Regions from separate parts of the Streptomyces sp. NPDC048424 genome, predicted to be linked through region 2. Evidence: riboswitches for the same ligand, from Rfam matches in the RefSeq annotation. Region 2 holds a riboswitch; each other region holds the start of a gene.

Region 1 (3,264 bases), on a different contig from region 2:
CGTCGCGCACGCCCGGGCGACGGGGGACCTGCTGCGCGGGCGGCTCGCGGCCATGGTGGACGAGTACGAGCTGCTGCACGAGGTGCGCGGGCGCGGGCTGATGATCGGCATCGAGTTCGGCCGGCCGTCCTCGTTGGGGCTGCGCAGCCGGTGGACGATGCTGCAGGCGGCCCGCAAGGGGCTCTTCGCCCAGATGGTCGTGGTGCCGCTGCTGCAGAAGCACCGGATCCTCACCCAGGTCTCCGGGGACCACCTGGAAGTCATCAAGCTCATTCCGCCGCTGGTCGTGGACGAGCGGGACGTCGACCGGTTCGTCGGCGCCTTCCGCGCGGTCATGGACGAGGCGCACGGCGGGTCCGGGCTGATGTGGGACTTCGGCAGGACGCTGGTGAAGCAGGCCGTCGCCCAGCGCTGACGGCCCGCTCCGGGCGTGCTATTCGAGCAGCCGGTCACGCAGCCGGTCGAGGGTCTCGGGCTTCAGCCCGAGGCCCTCCGCCAGGTAGGGGTCCACCCCGCCCCAGGTCTCGTCGATCGTCTCGAAGGCGGCGACCAGGTACTCGGCGCGGGCATCGAAGAGCGGCGCCAGCAGCTCCATCACCTCGGGGGAGCGGGCCTCGTCGGACGCGCTGCTGCGGCGCACCCGGTAGCGGCGGTGCGGGGCGTTCGACTCCAGGTAGTCCGCCACGATCGCCTCGCGCTCGACGCCCAGCGCGAGCAGGGTGACGGCGATCGACAGGCCGGCCCGGTCCTTGCCGGCGGCGCAGTGCATGAGGGCGGGGACGCTGTCCTCGGCGAGCGCGTGCACGACCCGTCCGTGCTCGGCGGTGCGCTGCTCGATGATCCTGCGGTACGAGTTCGTCATCCGGGCCGCGGCCTTGCCGTCGCCCAGGATCGTGCGCAGCTGGTCGAGGTCGCCCTCGCGCACCAGCCGCCAGAACTCCCGGCCGTCGGCCGGATCCGAGAGCGGAATGTTCACGTTCCGTACCCCGGGCAGTTCCACGTCCGGCCCCTCCAGCGCGTGGTCGGCGCCGTTGCGGAAGTCGAAGATGGTGTGGAGGCCGAGCGAGGCGAGGAACTCTGCATCGGTTTCGGTGGCATGTGCGAGATGTCCGCTTCGGAACAGTCGTCCCGCCTTGACCCTTCGACCATCAGAAGTCGGCAATCCGCCCACATCACGGAAATTGCGCACTCCGGTCAGCTCCGGCTCCTGTATCTGCTGGGTCACGGGGACTCCTCCGCTTCGTGGTGAGACTTCTGTCCGAATTGAGCTGTTTGGCGCCAACTTGCCATATCCGGAGGCGAGATCGGGCACGTCCCCGTGAGCCAGATCATACGGTGACCGTGAGTGCCTGATCGCGAATGCCGAATGGCCCCGTCGGAGCGGTTGTTGACGGCGGGTAATGGACGCAGGGTGACCAGGATTCCGACGATTCCTCATTCCTGTGATTCCGTCAGGAAATTCATGGCTTGTTCCCCGCCGTCGCAAGGGTTTACCTTCGCGATCGATCCGGGTGGATCGCCGAATCCTGCCGCCGCCCGGAAACCGCACCCGACTATTCGCGCGGCAGGAGCGGGGGAACCAGGTAAGCCGCTGTCCCGGAGATCTTTTCGGAGATCTTTTCGCCGGGACGGCTCGGGGTGAAGACGTACATGACCCGTACATGTACGGCCGGACATCTCCAGTCCGAACCCGACAGCTCACCTCGCAGGCGCCGGAGAGGAAATTCGCCATGCCTGCAAAGGGTAAGCACCGCCGTCCCAAGTCCCTTTCGATATCGCGCGGTTTCGCCGTCGCAGGCACCGGTGGCGCGGCCCTCGCGCTGCCGCTGATGGGCGCCGCGGGCGCCCACGCGGCCGGCGCCCCGGCCGCGGCGACCGCGGTGGCCCCCGCCGTGGCCCCGCAGGTCCCCGCCGCGCTGCAGGCCGCGCCCGTCGCCGCCGTGCAGGGCGCCCCGAGCGTCTACACGGTCGTGCCGGGCGACTACCTCTCCAAGATCGCCGCCGAGCGCCACCTCTCCGGCGGCTGGGAGCAGCTGTACGCCGACAACCGCGAGGCGGTCGGCAGCAACCCGTCGCTGATCCACCCCGGCCTGAAGCTGCACCTCGGCGGTCCGGGCGAGGCGGCTCCGGTGGACGCCGCCCCCGCCCCCGAGGCCGCCCCCGAGGCGGAGGCCGAGGCCGCTCCGGAGGCCGCCCCCGAGGCGGCGCCGAAGCCGGCGCCGAAGCCGGCCGAGAAGGCCGCCCCCGAGCAGCAGGACTCCGAGGCCGGGGCGCCCGCCGCGCAGAAGTCGGCCTCCGGCTTCGTCTCCCCGCTCGGCAGCACCGGCGTCTCCACCCAGTACAAGGTCGCGGGCAGCATGTGGTCCTCCGGCTACCACACCGGCGTGGACTTCATCGCGAGCTCCGGCACCACCGTCAAGGCCGTCGGCGCGGGCACCGTGGTCTCCGCCGGCTGGGGCGGCTCGTACGGCAACGAGGTCGTCATCCGGCACGCGGACGGCAAGTACTCCCAGTACGCCCACCTGTCCCAGCTGTCCGTCTCCTCCGGCCAGAGCGTCACCGCCGGGCAGACCCTCGGCCTCTCCGGCTCCACGGGCAACTCCACCGGCCCGCACCTCCACTTCGAGATCCGCACGGGCCCCTCGTACGGCTCCGACATCGACCCGCTGGCCTACCTCCGCTCGAAGGGCGTGAGCATCTGACGGCAGCCGCCGTCGGCGCGGGAACGCGTGTGAGGCCGGGACCCGAGGGGGGTCCCGGCCTCACGTGTACTTATTCCTTATCCCCCACGTGGTACAGATCACGGTCCGTCAACCCCTCATTACGTTGGCGTAGGTTGGTTACGGGAGTGAAGGATGGTGTCCCGTGGCAGCGACGACGACGAAACTCAAGACCATCGGCTCGTACGCGGCGATCGGGGACAGCTTCACCGAAGGCGTGGGGGACCCGGGACCCGGGGATTCGCATCTCGGCTGGGCGGACCGGCTCGCCGTACTCCTGGCCGATCAGCGCGACGAGCACGACTTCCGTTATGCGAATCTGGCGGTGCGCGGAAAGCTCCTCGACCAGATCGTGGCCGACCAGCTTCCCAGAGCCAAGGCCCTCGCGCCCGACCTGGTCAGCTTCTGCGCGGGCGGCAACGACATCATCCGGCCCGGCAGCGACCCGGACGACGTGGCGGAGCGGTTCGAGGCGGCCGTGGCCGACCTCGCCGGCGCGGTCGGCCAGGTCATGATCACGACAGGCTTCGACACCCGGGGCGTG
Region 2 (3,264 bases):
TCGTCCTCGCGGCCGCCGACCGCGACCCCGAGCGGTTCGCGGAACCGGATACCCTCGACCTCTCCCGCACCGACAACCAGCACCTCGGGTACGGGCACGGCATCCACTACTGCCTGGGCGCCCCGCTCGCGCGACTCGAAGGACAGACCGCGCTCGCGACCCTGCTGACGCGCCTGCCGGATCTGGAACTGGCCGTTCCACCCCAAGACCTGCGCTGGCGCGGGGGGTTGATCATGCGAGGGCTACGTACTCTTCCCGTCAGGTTCACGGCTCAAAACACTTGCGCGGCTTCTGATGAAAAGTCAGATCCCGCTTGAACTTGTGACAATCGTTCGAAGGCCGCTAGGTTCTGCCGTTACCCCGCTGTTATGCGAAAGGTGCACCCTCATGCGTTCCGGGAACGGCCGCCACAGACGCCCCCGCCAGGTCCCCGCGCTGGTAGTCACAGCCGGAGTCACTGGCTCCGCGCTGGCACTGCCGCTGCTAGCCGCCACCAATGCCACCGCTGCCGACACCGCGACCTGGGACAAGGTCGCCGAGTGCGAGAGCGGCGGCTCCTGGAGTGCCAACTTCGGCAGCGGTGCGTACGGCGGGCTGCAGTTCACCCAGGAGGAGTGGCAGAGCGCCGGCGGACTCGACTTCGCCGAGCGCGCCGACCTCGCGAGCCGGTCCCAGCAGATCGCCGTGGCCGAGCGGGTGCTGGCCTCGCAGGGGCCGCAGGCGTGGCCGCTGTGCGCCACCTCGGCCGGCCTGGAGCAGCAGAGCCCCGCCGCCAAGGTGGATCCCGGCCTGCCCGGCACCTCCGGCCCGATCGCCCCCTCGCCCTCCCGCCCGGACGACGCGGTGCCGTCCACCACCGGCGGCGAGCCGGCCAAGGACTTCGGCGCCCCGACCCACGCGGCCCCCAGCCCGACCGGCAGCCCCTTCCTGATCCCCGACGCGCCGTCCGTCGGACTCCCCGTCATGCCGGCGCCGGACGTCCCGACGACGCCTCCCGTCGACCCGTCGCAGCCGACGCTCCCGGGCACCCCGGGCACCACGCCGCTGCCCCCCGTCGACCCGACGGCTCCTACCCTCCCGGTGGACCCCTCGTCGCCCACGACCCCGCCCACCACCCCGGGTGCGACCCCGACGGACCCGGCCGCCCCGACCGCCCCCGCGACCCCGGGCGCCACTCCGGAAGGCGCTCCGGCCGAGGGCAGCGGCAAGCACCGCGGTGCGCCCGCGACCGAGGCGCCCGTCCCGTCTGACGCCGCGTCGACCCCCACGTACACCGTCCAGGAGGGCGACAGCCTGGCGACCATCGCGGTTGCCAAGGGAGTCAAGGGCGGGTGGAACGGCCTCTACGAGGCCAACGAGCAGGTCATCGGCGAGGACGCCAACCTGATCAAGCCCGGACAGAACCTGGATCTAACCCTGCAATAAGGACACTTCGGGCGCCCGGAAAGAACTGATTGTCGGTTATCTGTAAGTGAGACATGTGTCTCTTCAGGTCAACTGGCGTGTCCCGCCCCGGAGCTTCCGCAAACCCCGCCCTCACCTGCGCAAACACCCCTGCGGAGAACGCAAGTAGGGACCCCCTCTCCCCGATGTTCCTCGTTGAACATCGGGGAGAGACCTGTCTACCTTCTGATTCGCCCGCCACCGCGGGCTCCTTCGACCGCATCGCCGAATCCTGCCGGCGGACGGGGGGAACAGTCGTCGCGTCAAGCGCCGAAGGCAGGAGCGGGGGAACCAAGGTAGGCGCCGGGAGCGGCCGTTGAGAGACGGTCACGCCACCGGCTAGGGGTTAAGACGTGCGCTAGGTCGCACGGCCGGGCAACTCACTCGCCCGAACCCGACAGCTCACCTCGTAGGCGTCGGTGAGGAGAAACTCCATGCTGCTTTCCGGCAAGGGCAAGCACCGTCGCGCCTCCAAGGCCGTCCGCATCGTCACGCTCGCCGGTGTCGCCGGTGTGGCCGTCGCCGCCCCCCTGATGGCCGCGGGCACCGCCAGCGCCGCCACCGCGTCCGAGTGGGACAAGGTCGCGCAGTGCGAGTCCGGCGGCAACTGGTCCATCAACACGGGCAACGGCTACTACGGCGGACTGCAGTTCTCGTCCTCGACGTGGGCCGCGTACGGCGGCAAGTCGTACGCCGCGCAGGCCAACCAGGCCTCGAAGTCCCAGCAGATAGCCGTCGCCGAGAAGGTCCTCAAGGGCCAGGGCAAGGGCGCCTGGCCGAGCTGCGGCAAGGGTCTGTCGAACTCCTCCTACGCCGGCGGCGGCACGGAGACCTCGACGCAGAACAAGCCGAAGGCCGACTCGAAGAAGACCGAGACGAAGGCCGCCCCGAAGGCCACGCCGAAGAAGGAGACCAAGCGCTCCGAGGCCCCGACCACCCGCTCCGAGCGCCCGGCGGCCCCCGAGGCCCCGAAGACCGGCAACGGCTCGTACGAGGTCAAGGCCGGCGACACCCTGGGCACCATCGCCGAGGCCAACGGCGTCAAGGGCGGCTGGGAGAAGCTCTTCGAGCTGAACAAGGACATCGTCTCGGACGCCGACCTGATCTTCCCGGGTCAGAAGCTGAAGCTCAGCTGAACACTGCGGCAATAGCCGCAGGAGCGTACGCAACGCACAGCATTCCCCCCGCCCGGCGCGCCTGTCCCCACGCGCCGGGCGGCGGTGTGCGTACCGCATGACGGGCCACGATCCAGAGACCTATGTCCCGGAAGAGGGGTATTCGGTCCCTTTTTCGTCCCAGGGGTCGGGCGGTCGGCCGGTCGAGTGCCCCGGGCCGGTTAGGCTCTAAGCGGCAAGGCCGTCCCACGGCCTGACATGCCACCGCACACCCAGCGTCACATCCCAGAAGGAGATGCTCGTGCCGTCCATCGACGTCGTCGTAGCCCGGGAAATCCTGGACTCCCGAGGCAACCCCACGGTCGAGGTCGAGGTGGGCCTCGACGATGGCAGCACCGGCCGTGCTGCAGTTCCGTCCGGCGCCTCCACCGGTGCATTCGAGGCCATCGAGCTCCGTGACGGTGACCCCAACCGTTACTTCGGCAAGGGTGTCGAGAAGGCCGTCCTCGCCGTCATCGAGCAGATCGGCCCGGAGCTCGTCGGCTACGACGCCACCGAGCAGCGCCTGATCGACCAGGCCATGTTCGACCTGGATGCCACCGACAACAAGGGCTCCCTCGGCGCCAACGCCATCCTCGGCGTCTCCCTCGCCGTCGCGCACGCCGCGTCCGAGGCCTCGGACCTGCCGCTCTTCCGTTACCTCGGC
Region 3 (3,264 bases), on a different contig from region 2:
CGATGACCTTCCACCCGCGCCCGCAGGCCGGCGAGCCGCAGCCGTGGGCCTTCCCGGCCCCCGACCGCGGGGAGCTGTCCAACGGGCTGACCCTGCTGCGCTGCCACCGGCCGGGCCAGCAGGTGATCGCGGTCGAGGTCAATCTCGCCGCCCCGCTCGACGCGGAGCCCGCGGGCCTGGACGGCGTGGCGACCATCATGGCGCGGGCGCTCTCCGAGGGCACCGACAAGCACTCCGCCGAGGAGTTCGCGGCCGAGCTGGAGCGCTGCGGCGCCACCCTCGACGCGCACGCCGACCACCCGGGCATCCGGGTCTCCCTGGAGGTCCCGGCCTCCCGGCTGGCCAAGGCGCTGGGCCTGCTCGCCGAGGCGCTGCGCGCCCCCGCCTTCGCCGACGCCGAGGTGGACCGCCTGGTCCGCAACCGGCTCGACGAGATCCCGCACGAGCTGGCCAACCCCCAGCGCCGTGCCGCCAAGCAGCTCTCCAAGGAGCTGTTCCCGGCGTCCCTGCGGATGTCCCGGCCGCGCCAGGGCACCGAGGAGACCGTCGCCCGGATCGACTCCGCCGCCGTACGCGCCTTCTACGAGGCCCACGTACGCCCCGCCACGGCCACCGCGGTGGTCGTCGGCGACCTGACCGGCATCGACCTGGACGCCGTGCTGGCGGACACCCTGGGCGCGTGGACGGGCAACACCGCCGCGGCCCTTCCGGTGCCGCCGGTGACCGCCGACGACACCGGCCGCGTGGTCATCGTGGACCGGCCCGGAGCGGTCCAGACGCAGCTGCTGATCGGCCGGATCGGGCCGGACCGCCACGACCAGGTCTGGGCGGCCCAGGTGCTGGGCACGTACTGCCTGGGCGGCACCCTCACCTCCCGCCTGGACAAGGTGCTGCGCGAGGAGAAGGGGTACACCTACGGCGTGCGCGCCTTCGGCCAGGTGCTGCGCTCCACCGCGGACGGCAAGGGCGCCTCGATGCTGGCCATCAGCGGCTCGGTGGACACCTCGAACACGGGTCCGGCGCTGGAGGACCTCTGGAAGGTGCTGCGCACCCTCGCGGAGGGCGGTCTGACCGACGCCGAACGCGATGTGGCCGTACAGAACTTGGTGGGCGTGGCCCCGCTGAAGTTCGAGACGGCGGCCTCGGTCGCCGGCACCCTCGCCGACCAGGTCGAGCAGGAGCTGCCGGACGACTACCAGGCGCAGTTGTACGCGCGGCTGGCCGAAACGGGCACGGTGGAGGCGACTTCGGCGGCCGTGAAGGCCTTCCCGGCGGACCGCCTGGTCACGGTCCTGGTGGGCGACGCGGCAGTGATCGAGGAGCCGGTGCGCGCCCTCGGGATCGGGGACGTCACGGTCGTCACCAACTGACCTGTCGGTGATGGCCGGCTGACGGCCGACCGACGGATCGCGCAGGGGCTCTGGCGGGCTTATCCGCCGGAGCCCCTTTTGTCCGTTTAGCGGTGAGGTTGCTTGTATGTGGTGTGGCGTACGCAACAAAAAGGCGCGTCTGTTTGGCGATTGACTGATGATCCGCCTAGCGTCGGCCCTGCTGTCCGTCAGTTGTGCCCGCCGCATCCGCGGCACCGGACAGCGATCGCCGAGTCCCCGTCAGGCGCGAGCCTGGGGAGCCGGGGACCCACATGAGTCCCTGGGGTGAATCGGACCCCCTCGCAAGAGGAGGCCCGTAGGAGACCTTCCTGCTCCGAACCCGTCAGCTAACCCGGTAGGCGAGAAGGAAGGAAAGGATCAAACCCTTCATGGCGTTTGGCAGTCGTCCCGCTGGTACCGGTAAGCACCGTGGCTCCAGCCGTCTGAGCAAGAAGACCGCCGGTTACGCCGGTATCGCCGCGATCGCGACCACGGGTGTCGTCGGCTCCCTCGCCGCCCCGGCCTTCGCCGCGGACAACCACAGCAGCTCCGCCCCGGAGAACGGGCTGGGTGCCGTGGTCGTCGCCGAGGACCTCGCGGGTGACATCGCCGACCAGGCCGATTCCCAGCAGCGCGCCGCCGAGCACGCCGCCGCCAAGGCGCAGGCGGAGGCGGAGGCCAAGCAGAAGGCCGCCGAGTCCAAGCGCCTCGCCGAGGCCAAGGCGAAGGCCGAGCGCGACGCCGCCGAGCGTGCGGCCCGCGAGGAGGAGCGCAAGCGCCTCAACACCTTCGTCGCCCCGGTCGACGGCTCGTACGTCAGCACGCAGTACCACGCGGGCGGCGGCATGTGGTCCTCCGGCAGCCACACCGGCATCGACTTCCACGCGGCCTCCGGCACCTCGGTCCACGCGGTGGGCTTCGGCACCGTCGTCGAGGCCGGCTGGGGCGGCGCGTACGGCAACAACGTCGTCATCAAGCACAACGACGGCACCTACACCCAGTACGGGCACATGACCTCGCTGAACGTCTCCGTCGGCGAGCAGGTCACCCCGGGCCAGCAGATCGGCCTGTCGGGCTCCACCGGCAACTCCAGCGGCCCGCACCTGCACTTCGAGGCCCGCACCGGCTCGCAGTACGGCTCGGACATCGACCCGATCGCGTACCTGCGCTCGCACGGCGTCAGCCTCTGACCCCGTCCCGCACCTTTTCCGAAGGCCCCGGCTCCCCGAGCCGGGGCCTTCGTGTTGCGTCCTTGTGCAAATGTTTCGCATTTCCGGCCGCTCTCGGAAATTATCGTGTGTTGCAATAGAGTCTCAGCACGCGCATGTGCGTGCAATGAGGCTGGCAGTCGGAAATAGGCGGAGGTTCGGTCTTGCGTATTCCTGCGCACGCGGTATGCACAGCAATCCGCGACGACATCGTCTCCGGGGCGTTCGAGCCGGGCAGCCGGCTGACCGAGGAGGTGCTGGCCCGCCGGTACGGGGTCTCGCGCGTCCCGGTCCGCGAGGCGCTGCGGACCCTGGAGTCCGAGGGCTTCGTGACCACCCGGCGCCACGCGGGGGCCTGCGTGGCCGAGCCGACCGAGCAGGAGGCCTTGGACCTCCTGGAGGTGCGGATGCTCCTGGAGCCCCTGGCGGCCGCCCGGGCCGCCCGGCGGCGCACCGAGGCGCACCTCAAGGTGTTGCGCGGGCTGGTCAGGCTGGGGCAGGAGCGGGCCAGGCGGGGGCAGGGGGGGGATCTGCGGTCCCTGGGCGGCTGGTTCCACGAGACGCTCGCCCAGGCCTCCGGCAGCCCCGGGCTGATCGCGCTGCTCACGCAGATGCGGCACAAGGTGGCGTGGATGTACGTGGTGGAGGCACCGGTGCGGCCGGTGGAGTCCTGGGCGGAGCACGGG

Evidence for each region. A riboswitch is a leader RNA that binds a small molecule or an ion and turns the genes downstream of it on or off. The one in region 2 is predicted to bind cyclic di-AMP.
Region 1: linked by a shared signal. The riboswitch ahead of AB0D29_RS06220 (LysM peptidoglycan-binding domain-containing M23 family metallopeptidase) and the one ahead of AB0D29_RS35835 (transglycosylase family protein) in region 2 are both predicted to bind cyclic di-AMP.
Region 3: linked by a shared signal. The riboswitch ahead of AB0D29_RS19190 (M23 family metallopeptidase) and the one ahead of AB0D29_RS35835 (transglycosylase family protein) in region 2 are both predicted to bind cyclic di-AMP.

The regions. Positions count from the first base shown of each region.
Region 1 covers NZ_JBEZKE010000003.1:306,607-309,870, forward strand. Annotated here, with positions in the region: gene AB0D29_RS06210 (aspartate aminotransferase family protein) at 1-415, shown strand, start outside; gene AB0D29_RS06215 (tyrosine-protein phosphatase) at 434-1,225, opposite strand; cyclic di-AMP (ydaO/yuaA leader) riboswitch at 1,508-1,727, shown strand; gene AB0D29_RS06220 (LysM peptidoglycan-binding domain-containing M23 family metallopeptidase) at 1,731-2,702, shown strand; gene AB0D29_RS06225 (SGNH/GDSL hydrolase family protein) at 2,866-3,264, shown strand, end outside.
Region 2 covers NZ_JBEZKE010000045.1:19,101-22,364, reverse strand. Annotated here, with positions in the region: gene AB0D29_RS35845 (cytochrome P450) at 1-317, shown strand, start outside; gene AB0D29_RS35840 (transglycosylase family protein) at 388-1,425, shown strand; cyclic di-AMP (ydaO/yuaA leader) riboswitch at 1,702-1,874, shown strand; gene AB0D29_RS35835 (transglycosylase family protein) at 1,878-2,579, shown strand; gene eno (phosphopyruvate hydratase) at 2,854-3,264, shown strand, end outside.
Region 3 covers NZ_JBEZKE010000012.1:111,101-114,364, reverse strand. Annotated here, with positions in the region: gene AB0D29_RS19195 (pitrilysin family protein) at 3-1,370, shown strand; cyclic di-AMP (ydaO/yuaA leader) riboswitch at 1,588-1,747, shown strand; gene AB0D29_RS19190 (M23 family metallopeptidase) at 1,760-2,560, shown strand; gene AB0D29_RS19185 (GntR family transcriptional regulator) at 2,743-3,264, shown strand, end outside.